4 regions of the Cupriavidus sp. 05N39 genome follow, and region 4 is predicted to be linked to each of the others. Evidence: predicted binding sites of a transcription regulator. Region 4 holds the regulator's gene; each other region holds the start of a gene.

Region 1 (3,162 bases), on a different contig from region 4:
GCTGATTCCGATTCTAATGGCGACTCCTAGTCGTGCGCCACGGCGGCCTGGAATTTCTCCAGGCAGTAGCCCAGCCCGCGTACCGTGGCAATGCGGATGCCACCCACCTCGATCTTCTTGCGCAGCCGGTGCACGTAGACTTCGATGGCGTTGTTGCTGACTTCCTCGCCCCATTCGCACAGGTGGTCGACCAGCTGCTCCTTCGACACCAGCCGCCCGGTGCGGGTGAGCAGGATCTCCAGCAATCCCACTTCGCGCGCCGAGAGATCCAGCATCTGATCGTTCAGGTAGGCGATGCGGCCGACCTGGTCGAAGGCGAGCGGGCCGTGGTGGGTCAGCGTGGCGCCGCCGCCCGTGCCGCGCCGCACCAGCGCGCGCACCCGCGCTTCCAGCTCCGAGAGCGCGAAGGGCTTGGCCATGTAGTCGTCGGCGCCCAGGTCCAGGCCCTTGACACGTTCGTCAACGCCATCGGCCGCGGTCAGGATCAGCACCGGCAGCATGGCGCCGCGCGTGCGCAGCCGCTTGAGCACTTCCAGCCCCGGCATGCGCGGCAGGCCGAGATCGAGGATCAGCAGGTCGAAGGTCTGGGTCGACAGCGCGGAATCGGCTTCGACCCCGCTGGCCACATGGTCGACGGCATAGCCCGAGTGACGTAGCGAGCGCGTCAGGCCATCTGCCAGCACATCGTCATCTTCGGCGATCAGAATACGCATGGTTGTCTCCACCCTGGCCCGGCTGTGTCGCCCCTTTCCATCAAATGACGCGGGCGGGACTTGCCAAGCATACTGTTTTTTTATACAGTACCCGCTTATGCCGGTCGCATTCGATTTGTCTTCGATGCAAACCGGGCTTTACCGAATTTGTACTGGTTTTTTACCGAACGTTCGCCCCAATGTTTGCCCCTGCTGCCAGGTTCATCGTCATCAGGAGTTCGCGGCGCGGCGCGGGCTGGGCGGTTGCCCGAAAAAAGCGGGTGGCGCGCCACATGCGGCCTATTTATACACCATTGACGGAAGGACGACCATGGATGACGGCAAGAAGGCGAGTGCTGGCGTAAGCGCCGAAAAGCAGAAGGCGCTGGCGGCCGCGCTGGCCCAGATCGAGAAGCAGTTCGGCAAGGGCTCGATCATGAAAATGGGCGATGCCGAAGTCGAGCAGGATATCCAGGTCGTGTCCACCGGCTCGCTGGGCCTGGACATCGCGCTGGGCGTTGGCGGCCTGCCGCGCGGCCGCGTGGTGGAAATCTACGGTCCGGAATCCTCGGGCAAGACCACCCTGACGCTGCAGGTCGTGGCCGAGATGCAGAAGCTGGGCGGCACCTGCGCCTTTATCGACGCCGAGCATGCGCTCGACGTCAACTACGCCAGCAAGCTGGGCGTGGCGGTTGGCGATCTGCTGATCTCCCAGCCGGACACCGGCGAGCAGGCCCTGGAAATCACCGATGCGCTGGTGCGCTCGGGCTCGGTCGACCTGATCGTGATCGACTCGGTGGCGGCCCTGGTGCCCAAGGCCGAAATCGAAGGCGAGATGGGCGATTCGCTGCCTGGCCTGCAGGCCCGCCTGATGAGCCAGGCGTTGCGCAAGCTGACCGGCACCATCAAGCGCACCAACTGCCTGGTGATCTTCATCAACCAGATCCGCATGAAGATCGGCGTGATGTTCGGTTCGCCCGAAACCACCACCGGCGGCAATGCGCTGAAGTTCTACGCCTCGGTGCGCCTGGATATCCGCCGCATCGGCTCGATCAAGAAGGGCGACGAGGTGATCGGCAACGAAACCAAGGTCAAGGTGGTCAAGAACAAGGTCTCGCCGCCGTTCCGCGAAGCCTTCTTCGACATCCTGTATGGCCAGGGCATCTCGCGCCAGGGCGAAATCATCGACCTGGGCGTGGACGCCAAGATCGTCGAGAAGTCCGGCGCCTGGTACAGCTACAAGGGCGAGAAGATCGGCCAGGGCAAGGACAACGCGCGTGAATACCTGCGCGAAAATCCCGATATCGCCGACGAGATCGAAAACAAGGTGCGCGAATCGCTGGGCGTGGTGCTGATGAATGGCACGCCGGCCGCCGCTGTGGCCACCGCCGAAGACTGAGCTTCGCCGGCCGGGGCGCTCCCGGCCGCGAACCCCGCCCGGGGCGGCACGCGCAGCGACGCGCGCCGCCCCGGTTTGCGTTTTTGAAGCGCATTTTCACAGCTCGATGTCGAGCTCACACTGCCGAGCTCCATCCTCATGGCCACCCGTCCCCCTCTTTCCCTGAAGGCCCGCGCCGTAGGCTACCTGTCGCGGCGCGAGCACAGCCGGGCGGAGCTGGCACGCAAGCTGGCCCCGCACGCCGAATCGCCCGAAGCCCTTGAGCAATTGCTGGATGCGCTGGAGCGCGAGAACTGGCTGTCCAACGAGCGCTTCGTCGATAGCCTGGTGCACCGGCGCGCCAGCCGCTATGGCGCCGCCCGCGTCATGCAGGAAGCCCGCACCCACCAGCTCGGCGGCGAACAGCTCGCCGACCTGCAGGAGCGCCTGTGCGGCTCCGAACTGGAGCGTGGCCGCGCGGTCTGGCAGAAGCGTTTCGGCACGCCACCCGCCACGCCCGAGGAAAAGGCCAGGCAGATCCGCTTTCTGGTGGCGCGCGGTTTTTCCCGCTCGGTGGTGAGCCAGGTGATCAAGGGGGCGGATGAGTGGCTGGACGGCAGCGATTGATGCCGTGGGCGGACCTGCCGGATCGCGGTCCGAAGTGATGCCGCGATGGCGTCTTGCACCGGCGCGGTGCGCATACCTGTTTTGTCAGTAGGCGTATTCCGCGCTGACCGCATGTGATCCGGGCACCGGTTCAGTCCCGCGCATCCGCGCATTTTGACGCTCCACAGCGCTTGCCCGTCACACGACAATTCCCGGCAACAGCCCTGGGTGCAGTTTGTTCCCGGCCAAAGTTGTCCGGCATGTTAAAATCCTGCGGTTTTCCGGCCCAGCCGTCCTTTTCTCCCGCTCCTGCCTGGTGTTATGCCGCTTTCCCCGCCCGTCAATCGCGCCCTGCGCCACCGCCGTGCCATCACGGCCGAGGCCTATCTTAGGGACGATGGCCTATGGGATATCGAAGCGCGCCTGACCGACACCAAGCCCCGCGAGATCCCGCTTGCCGGTGGTGGCGTGCGCCCGTTGGGCGAG
Region 2 (3,162 bases), on a different contig from region 4:
GGATCTGCTCGACCACGTAGCGGGCCTGGTCCGCTTCATCGTTGACCACGACGATCTCCGGTTTCTCGGCCGAGCCGCGCTCCGACCACAGGTCCTTGGTATAGCGTTCGGCCGCGAGGCCGATCACCGCATTGGCGCCGGCCAGGATAGGCTGGGTCGAGCGGTAGTTCTGCGACAGCGTGACCATGTCCGCGGCCGGTGTGAACTGTCCGGGGAAATCGAGGATGTTGCGCACCGTGGCGCCACGGAAGGCATAGATCGACTGGGCATCGTCACCCACCACGGTCAGGCCGCGTCCGTCGGGCTTGAGCGCGAGCAGGATGGCGGCCTGCAGCGCATTGGTGTCTTGGTATTCGTCCACCAGCACATGGTCGAAGCGCGCGCCCATGTCCTGCGCCAGCACGGGTTCGGCCAAGGCCTGCGCCCAGTAGAGCAGCAGGTCGTCGTAGTCGAGCACCTGCTGCTTCTGCTTGGCTTCCACATAGCCGGCGAACAGCCCGCGCAGCGCATCCGTCCACATGGCATAGCGCGGGAACCATTGCTTGAGCACGTCTTCCAGCGGGGCCTGCGTGTTGACCACGCGCGAGTAGATCGACAGGCAGGTTTCCTTGCGCGGGAAACGCGAGGCCTGCGCGGACAGGCCGAGGTCATGGCGTACCACATTCATCAGGTCGGCGGCATCGCCGCGATCGCAGATGGTGAAGCTGGGCGACAGGCCGAGCGTCTCGGCGTACTCGCGCAACAGGCGCGCGCCGATGGCGTGGAAGGTGCCCGACCACGTCAGCGCGGCGCGGCCCGCGCCGGAGGTCTGCATGCCGAGCGCCTGGTCCACGATGCGCTCGACCCGCCGCCCCATCTCCGACGCCGCGCGGCGCGAGAACGTCAGCAGCAGGATGCGGCGCGGATCGGCGCCGCCCAGCACCAGGTGCGCGACCCGGTGCGCCAGCGTGTTGGTCTTGCCCGAGCCGGCGCCGGCGATGATCAGCAGCGGCGCGGCGGGCTCGTGGGTCACGGCCGCGCGCTGTTCCGGGTTCAGGGTGGACAGGTAGGCGGGCGTGGCGCAGGCATCCTGCCTGTTGGCGGGTGCATCGCAAAGCACGGCGCTGGGATCGGGATCGAGTAACACGGCAGGGGCCTTTGGGGATGCCGGGCGTGCAAGTGCGCTGGCCGGCATGGGCGGGGAAAACTGCCGGTAACTGTATATCCATACAGGCGAACTGCGCAAGGCCGGGGCCGTTGCGTGGGGCTGCCGCAATAAAAAAGGTGCCATGGCAGGCACCTTTCCGGCGGATTCGGGCGGGCTGCGCGGATCAGGCCGCCTTGGCGAGCGCGCCGTCGAGCAGCTTGTGCAGCGCATCCCACTCCGGTTCGCCGACATAACGCTTGAGGATGCGGCCGTCCTTATCGATCACGAAGGTGGTCGGGGTCAGTTGGACCTCGCCGAATGCCTTGGCCGCCGCGCCGTCGGAGTCCATCGCCACCTTGAACGGCAACTTGCGGGTTAGCGCATAGTTCATCACGTACATCGGCGGGTCGTAGCTCATTGCCACCGCCACGAACTCCAGGCCCTTGTCCTTGAACTTGTCATAGGTCTTGACCATGTCCGGCATCTCCTTGACGCAGGTGACGCAGCTGGTGGCCCAGAAGTTGACCAGGTAGACCTTGCCCTTGAGATCGGCGGTGCTGACCTTCTCGCCCGACAGCAGCGTGAAGGTGGCGGGCGGCGCGGCAGTGGCTGGGGCGATGGCGCGGTAGCCGAACCAGCCCAGCACGGCAACCAGCAGCACGGCGCCGATCGCGGGCCAGAGCTTGCGCCGGGCCGGGCTTGCCGCGGGAGGGGCGGTTGGGGAAGTGGAGGTCGTCATGATGCTCGCCGACAGGTCAGACAAGCCGCCATTCTACTGCCGCTGCCGCGGCGCTGCCGGATGCATGCATGGAGGCACTCGCGCTGCGGCGATTAGCCGCAGTTCAGTCCGGCGTGGCGGCCAACGCCGAGCGGGCCTTATCCAGCGCCTGTTCCAGGTAGGCACCGTAGAAGTCAGGCTGCATGCCGCGCAACGGGGTGGCCAGCGAGCGGCCGCGCGCGTCCAGGAAGAGCACCGTGGGCGCCACCGTCACGTGGCGGCTGCGGGCCCATTCACGCGCCGTGGTCATGCTGCCATCCGCATTGCGCAGCGGCGTGTTGGCGGTCATGTCGAGCTCCCGCGCCACGATCTCGCCCGCCGCCGCCTGCGGGCCGAGATAGTTGCGGCGCACCGTTTCGCAGTAAACGCAGTCGGGCAGCGTGACCAGCACCACCAGCGGTTCGCCGCGGGTGGCCGCCGCCTTGGCCTGGGCGGCCAGGTCGGTTGCCGCGGGCAGGTGGGTGCTGGCGGCCAAGGCGCCATGGCTTGTCGTGACGATGAGGGCACCCATCACCGCCGCCACGGCGCGCAAGGTACGGCGGGCGGGCGCACGGCGCGGTTGCGGCATGGACGGGACTGACGGGTGGCCGGGCGACGGGATTTGCATGGGCTGGCAATGTGGATGCGCGCTGGCACGCAGGTTCCCCGATAATAGCGGCTTCCGTCCGCATCCGTGGTGCCGCGCCCGCGCGCCCTGGATGCGGGATCGCACAATCCCGGGCACTGTCCCCGGCAATGTCCGCCGGACCGTTGCCGCACGCTGCCGTATCCACTGCCGAGATGTCCCACCGCCGGTTTTCCCGCTTGTTACCGTCCTCGCTTGCCACCGCCCTCGCCGTGACCGCACTCGGCGCCGGGCTGATCGCCTGCTCGCCGCGCTATGACTGGCGCACCATTCAGTCCAACGAAGGTGCGTACGCCGCGCTCTATCCGGGCAAGCCAAGCGGCGCCGCCCGCGAAGTAGCCATTGCCGGGCGCAAGCTGCCGATGACGATGGACGCGGCCCGGATCGACGAAACCCTGTTCGCCGTTGGCGTGGTGACCTTGCCCGCCGACGATGCCGCGTTGCGGCAGGCCGCGCTTGAATCGATGCAGGCGGGGTTGCTTGGCAACCTCGGTCCCCACCCCGCGGAAGCGGTCAAGACGCGCAAGGTGAAGGTGATGTCGGCCGCGACACCCGCCGTGGCGCTTGACGGCGTGGAGGTGCAGGTGGCTGCGGTCTCGCCGCAGGACCAGTCGCCTCGCAGGCTGACGGCGC
Region 3 (3,162 bases), on a different contig from region 4:
CGGCCTCTGGCGCGCATGGCCTGGCGAAGGCGGCCAGGACGTCTTCAGCTTCACCATGCTGACCATCAATTCGGAGCACCACCCGTTGATGCAACGCTTCCATGCGCCGGGCAAGGAAAAACGGATGATCGTGATCGTCCCGGGCACGGAGTGGGATGATTGGCTGACTTGCAGGAATACGGAACTGGCGCGCAGCTTCCTGCGCCCCTACGCCGCGGAAAAGCTGGCCGCCGAGCCCGCACCGCTGCCGCCGCGGATTGCGGCAGGATCTCCGGAGGCGTCAGCCTGAGCGAACTGCGTTTGCCCGGACTGAACAGCGTTCAGGAAATCTGATACCGGTTCTGCCGGCTGCGGGAATAGAGCCCGCGCGCGAGTTCCAGGATGTGATCGCGGTGGCGGTCGAATGCATCGAGCACGGCAGGCTCGTCCGGGCGCAATTCAGGGCTGAGGGTAGAGAGTACCGCGCGGTCCACCTCGAAGGCGATTTCACGCGAGTTGTCATAGCCCCAAAAACATACGCAATGCCTGGAAGGGTCGTAACTCCGGCTGGGATTGGGGAAATTGAGTGCCATGCATGCATCCTAGTCCGAATCGCGGGCATCCGTACGGTATCGAGGGCCCGGTTGCGCTATTTCGCCAGGATTCGGGGACGCGCCCCCCGGCAAGTCTGGAAAGGGGCGCTTTATCGCTGGCCGCGCATCGCGCGGGCTGCCCGGTGACGCGGCTTTGGCGAGACATTCTCGCGCCCGTACATTGAGCGACATATGCATCGGGAATACCAGATCTAAGCATCTTCTACTTGGCCCGCGAACGGCGAGACCGTAGCATTCCCAGGTCATCGGCTCATCGGCGCGAGGCATGCCAGCCAGCGCATGCGCCAGTACAACGATGTCGATTCGACACGGCAGGCGCGCCAACGCGGCCCGGCCGCCGTGCACCCGGACAGGACCGGCTACCAAAAAGCCGGCCGCCGGAAATCTGTACAAGGGTCAAGGGGTCATATGAAGATATTTAGCGGAATCAGCAACGGGTGGGCAGCGGAAACCGAGGCGACGGACGGAGGGATCTGGAAAAACACGATTGCCGCCGCCAGCCATGCGCTTGAGACCGTGGCGCTGGTCGAGCATGGCGTAGGCATGACGCTGAAGCTGCAGCGCAAGGTCCGCGCGCTACGCGAACGGCTGCGCACAACGCAAGCCGAACTCGATCGTTACCGCGACATGCACGCCCACGCCATGGAGGCGTTGCGTCAGACCGAAAGCATCGTGCCGCAGGACACGAGCCAGCTACGGGCGGAGGGCGAAGCCCTGCAGATGCGGCATCGTGCCTACAAGCTGCTGGTCGAGCACTATGCTCGCGCCGGCATCCCCATCGACCTGGCTGTCTTTGCCAGGCAACGCCGCCGGGTTCTCCAGCACATCCTGTTCCAGCAACGCCGGGGCGTGGCCGTCGCGCAAATCAGCGTGGACGATATCGCGTTCCTGCTGCGTTGAGCGACCGGCACCGATGAGCGGCGGGCTTTCGCCCGCGCTCCGCGCTGGCATTTTCAGCTTGCCGGCAAGGCGGCGGGAAAACCCGTTGTCATGCGACGTGAACCGTCTTCTCTTCCGGCCGGTTCATGTCGGCATCGACGAACATTACCCACTTAAATGATAATGCGTTGCATTTTCAATCATGCGCCTGCTTGCGCATCGATCGCCAGTTGCTGCGCAATAGCAATAACACTTCGCACTTGCCCGCCGCGGGCATCGTGCTGACGACGACCTACGTGCATCGCTGGCAGGCCCGCCGGGGCGCCGCGGGGATTCTTCTTGTAGAATTCGATATACTGTATATGCATACAGTAACCGAGGCGGCCCGCCCCCGAGTCCTTTCTCGCGGCCGGGGCGCGTCGTCAACCCCGTTCGCTGACGCCATGTCATTTGCCCCCCGCCGCATCGCCCACCTGGATATGGACGCTTTCTATGCGTCCGTCGAGCTGTTGCGGTATCCGGAACTGCGTGGCATGCCCGTGGTGATCGGCGGCGGACGGAATGCGGTGCCCGAGACGCTTGAAGACGGAAGCCGGCGCTTTGCGCGCCTGCGCGACTATGCGGGACGGGGCGTCGTCACCACCTCGACTTACGAAGCGCGCGCGCTCGGCGTTTTTTCCGCCATGGGCATGATGAAGGCAGCCCAGCTCGCGCCTGATGCCATTCTGCTGCCCACCGATTTCGATTCGTACCGGCACTACTCCCGGCTCTTCAAGGCGGCCGTCGCCACGTTCACGAGCCAGGTCGAAGACCGGGGCATCGACGAAATCTACATCGACCTGAGCGATGTGCCAGGCGAGCCCGCCGATATCGGCAGCCGCATCAAGCAAGCGGTTCGCGAGGCCACGGGGCTAAGCTGCTCCATCTGCATCGCGCCCAACAAGCTCCTCGCCAAGATCGGATCCGAGCTGGACAAGCCCGATGGGCTTACCCTCCTGACGCCGGAAGACATCCCGCTGCGCATCTGGCCGCTGCCGGTGCGCAAGGTCAACGGCATCGGCCCGAAAGCCACGGAGAAACTCGCCGTGCTCGGCATCGCCACCGTTGGCGACCTCGCCAGCGCGGACCTCGGACTACTGCAGACCCATTTTGGCCGCAGCTATTCCGCGTGGCTCGCCGAGATCGCGCAAGGTCATGACGAACGCCCCGTGGTCATCAGCTCGGAGCCAAAGTCGATGAGCCGCGAAACCACGTTCGAGCGCGACCTGCATCCGCGCCACGATCGCCAGGCTCTCGGCGAAGTTTTTACCGGCCTGTGCCAGCGCCTTGCCGAAGACCTGCGCGGCAAGGGCTACGTCGGCCGCACCATCGGCGTCAAGCTGCGCTATGACGACTTCCACACCGTCACCCGCGACCTCAGCATGCCGGTCCCGACCGCCGACGCCACCTTGTTGCGGCGCGCCGCCACCGAATGCGTCAGACGCGTTCCGCTGAACCGGAAGATACGGCTACTGGGCGTACGGGTGAGCGCGCTGACGCCAGCCGGCGAGTTGGAGTATGCGTCGGCGCCGGTCCAGGGAGAGTTGCCTTTCGGCGAAGACGAATAACGGTCGCAGCCGATAATCAGGCCGTCTGATAGTGCGGGCACGGGTCGCACCGGAAGGCGATGCAGGCCCTCGGCGCCTGTAGG
Region 4 (3,162 bases):
AAGCCGGTCGTGGAGGTGCCGGCATTGCCACATGCCCTGCCCCGGTGCGCGAGCTACGCACCACGGCCACTCCCGCCCCGGCCGCGTCCACCAGCGCATCGACCAGCGACTGGTGAACCGACCCGTTGCCTGCGGCCGCCACGACCAGCCCCGCCACACCTGCCTGCGCCAAAGCATCCACCACCAACCGGCCGGGCTCCGCGTAACTAGCAATAATCTCCACCTGCGGCCACTTGCACGGCACGGCCCAGGCCCGGTCCGGCAACAGCCGGGGCGCACGGACAAATCGCACGAGGTCGTCCTGCACGAACCCGATCGGGCCAGCCAGCGGCGACACAAAAGCGTTGACCGCTGACGTATGTCCCTTCACCACATCCCGCCCGGCATGGATTTCCTGATTAATCACCAGTAGCACGCCCTTGCCCGCCGCCCCGGCGCTGGCAGCCACCCGTACCGCGTCCAGCAGGTTCAAGGGACCATCGGCCGACAGGGAGGTCGAAGGCCGCATCGCCGCCGTCAGCACCACCGGCACCGTGCCCACCCATGCCAGATGCAGCAGCATTGCCGTCTCCTCCAGCGTATCGGTGCCATGGGTAATCACAATGCCCGCCACATCGGCCTGCGCAGACCAGAACGCAACGCGTTCAACCAACCGGGCCCAGAGGACGAACGACATGTCCTTGCTATCCACCTGCGCCACCTGCTCCGCCTCGACGCGGGCCACGGCACCGAGCGCCGGCACAGCATCAAGCAGCGCCGTCACAGGCACCGTGGCCGCCTGGTACTTCGCGCTGCTRGCAGCACTGGATGAAGAACCGGCAATGGTGCCACCGGTAGCAAGCACGACGACACGAGGCAGGAGGGACATGGCGAGATAGAGATCGAAAGCCAGAAAGGTTAAGCAGCGAGCGAAAAATTAGGCTGCAAGTGCCGCGAATTGTAACGCCCAGGCTCACGCCGCACGGCGCGGTGAGCCTCGCCTGACGCACCTGTCGATGCGCAAACTCCCAAAATTCCGCTTGCACTTCACTCGATACTGTATAAAATCACAGCATACTGTTTAAACATACAGTGCTTTCCAACACGGCGACCATGGCGACCCTGACACCGCGACAGCAGCAGATTTTCGATCTGATTCGCAGCAGCCTCCAGCACACGGGCTTTCCGCCCACACGCGCCGAGATCGCCGCCAAGTTCGGCTTCTCATCGCCCAATGCTGCCGAGGAACACCTGAGGGCTCTGGCCCGCAAGGGCGTAATCGAACTCACCCCCGGCGCCTCGCGCGGYATCCGGCTCAAGGTTTCGCGCAGCGACTCAGAACTACCAGACCAATTCTCGCTGCCAATGGCCGGCGTGATGCAACTGACGCTGCCCCTGGTCGGGCGCGTCGCGGCCGGTAGCCCGATCCTTGCCGCAGAACACATCGATCGCCAATACCAGGTCGACGCTTCGGTGTTCGACGTGCAACCTGACTACCTGCTCCGGGTACGTGGCCTGAGCATGCGGGACGCCGGCATCCTCGATGGCGATCTGCTTGCGGTCAAGCGTGCCAGCGAGGCCCCGAACGGCAAGATCGTCGTTGCGCGACTGGGAGACGACGTCACCGTCAAACGCCTCAACCGCCGCGGCGACTCGATCGAACTCATTGCCGAGAATCCCGATTTCCCCAGCATCATCGTGCGCCCCGGCCGCGAAGAATTCTCTCTGGAAGGTATCGCCGTCGGCTTGATCCGACCCAGCGGCTTCTGACGAGTGCGGCTGAGGCGGGCAAGCCCGTATCACGCCGACGCCCGATTGTGCCAACGCCGCCCGCTAGTCGGGCACCGCTAACTGTTGTTGCAAGTCACCAGGTGTAGCCATGCTGCCAGCCAACCGCCTCTCCGCCCGCCGCCCCGTCAAGCCCGTACCATTCCGCCAATCCAAAGGCGTGCGTATCTACCAGGGTGCGCAACGACGCACCATGGTGGGCAGCATGGCAGCCATCTGCCGCATGCTTGAGCTGGAGGAGTCGGCCAAGCTTTCATAGGTGGGTTACGGCAGCACTCACTTGCGCGCGTCGCGGTAACCGACCTAACCGGCTGAAATCGCATAAGGCAGCGCAGAGAAAAAATTTGTGCAGAGTGCTAGCCATCCGCCTTTTGGTATTGTATGATCTTGTTCTTCGTTGCTCAGCAGCCAGCTGAGCAACCTCTACGGTGGCTGTAGCTCAGTTGGTAGAGTCCAGGATTGTGATTCCTGTCGTCGTGGGTTCGAGTCCCATCAGCCACCCCAAGAATTTGCCCTGCAAAACAGCGCCTTAACCAAGGCGCTGTTTTCATTTGTGCATCCCAAAGCCGGGTTCCATTCCCGCCATCCTCCCACGGTGGGAATACTTGCAACCGCCGGTGTCAGCACCACCGGCTCGATCTAGCCTGCTTCAGCATACCCCTCCCCCGTTTCTTCCACGCAGCGACCTCTCCCATCCCTTAGCTAGTCCGCAAGAGGGAATCCAAATTCGCCGCGCTCCAGATCTCGTTCAAATGCGACTGTCCACGAAATGCCGGTAGCTGCGGGATAGACTTGGACGTCTCCGCCCACTCGGGCGACAGTGATTTTCCGGGGGATATGACTCGCCCCGCTGCCTCGCGAAATGCCCTCTTCCTCGCTCACCTCGAAGTCTTCTCGAACAAATCCATGCCGCGCGCAGGCGGATTCAAAGTCGCCGCGTTCATTCACGGGCAATTCGTGGAACAGCTTTTGAACCATGGCTATCTCCCAGAGCCTGGCAAAATCCTAGCATGACGGCAAACCAGCGCGCATAGCCAGAAGCGCCAGGCATGAGCCTCATCGAGCGAATGAGAGTGCGGAATCAAAGTTCTACGAGGTGCCTAGATGCTCAGCGCCAGGAGCATCTCACACGATGGCGATTGCACAAGCGAACCTTGACCAAGCGATTTTGGACTCCGCTGAACATTATCGCCGGGCGATTGCCAACGCTTAACAGGCGCGTCTCCTGACTATCACGGCTACACCTGGGCCGACCGATAGCGGGGGGATCGTCAGCCACCGCAGGTCCGTTGAGTACCGCAGTAAGGCGCCTGGCAAAGCATCGTGCGACAGGTTCACAGTAAAAATCAGCCATCTCAAAAGCAAATCAGATCGAACTGCTCTTGCCTGGATCGC

What was found. Region 4 encodes LexA, which represses DNA repair genes until DNA is damaged. Its sites were predicted from a motif close to ACTGTATNNNNATACAGT; they were not measured.
Region 1: a site for LexA is predicted at 785-802, ahead of recA (recombinase RecA). Genes of this name have one in related genera too.
Region 2: a site for LexA is predicted at 1,196-1,213, ahead of AC1DN0_RS13700 (ATP-dependent helicase). Genes of this name have one in related genera too.
Region 3: a site for LexA is predicted at 1,828-1,845, ahead of dinB (DNA polymerase IV). Genes of this name have one in related genera too.

The regions. Positions count from the first base shown of each region.
Region 1 is NZ_JBFTNE010000038.1:108,397-111,558, reverse strand. It holds gene AC1DN0_RS19400 (response regulator) at 27-713, opposite strand; gene recA (recombinase RecA) at 1,024-2,091, shown strand; gene recX (recombination regulator RecX) at 2,230-2,697, shown strand; gene AC1DN0_RS19385 (DUF2889 domain-containing protein) at 2,998-3,162, shown strand, end outside.
Region 2 is NZ_JBFTNE010000023.1:71,042-74,203, forward strand. It holds gene AC1DN0_RS13700 (ATP-dependent helicase) at 1-1,174, opposite strand, end outside; gene AC1DN0_RS13705 (TlpA disulfide reductase family protein) at 1,311-1,865, opposite strand; gene AC1DN0_RS13710 (thioredoxin domain-containing protein) at 1,969-2,472, opposite strand; gene AC1DN0_RS13715 (hypothetical protein) at 2,685-3,162, shown strand, end outside.
Region 3 is NZ_JBFTNE010000140.1:12,215-15,376, reverse strand. It holds gene AC1DN0_RS37145 (SOS response-associated peptidase) at 1-289, shown strand, start outside; gene AC1DN0_RS37140 (DUF1488 family protein) at 321-572, opposite strand; gene AC1DN0_RS37135 (hypothetical protein) at 873-1,493, shown strand; gene dinB (DNA polymerase IV) at 1,916-3,079, shown strand.
Region 4 is NZ_JBFTNE010000158.1:10,179-13,340, forward strand. It holds gene AC1DN0_RS38490 (asparaginase) at 1-868, opposite strand, end outside; gene lexA (transcriptional repressor LexA) at 1,093-1,749, shown strand; gene AC1DN0_RS38500 (hypothetical protein) at 1,859-2,026, shown strand; tRNA gene AC1DN0_RS38505 (tRNA-His) at 2,196-2,271, shown strand; gene AC1DN0_RS38510 (hypothetical protein) at 2,470-2,745, opposite strand.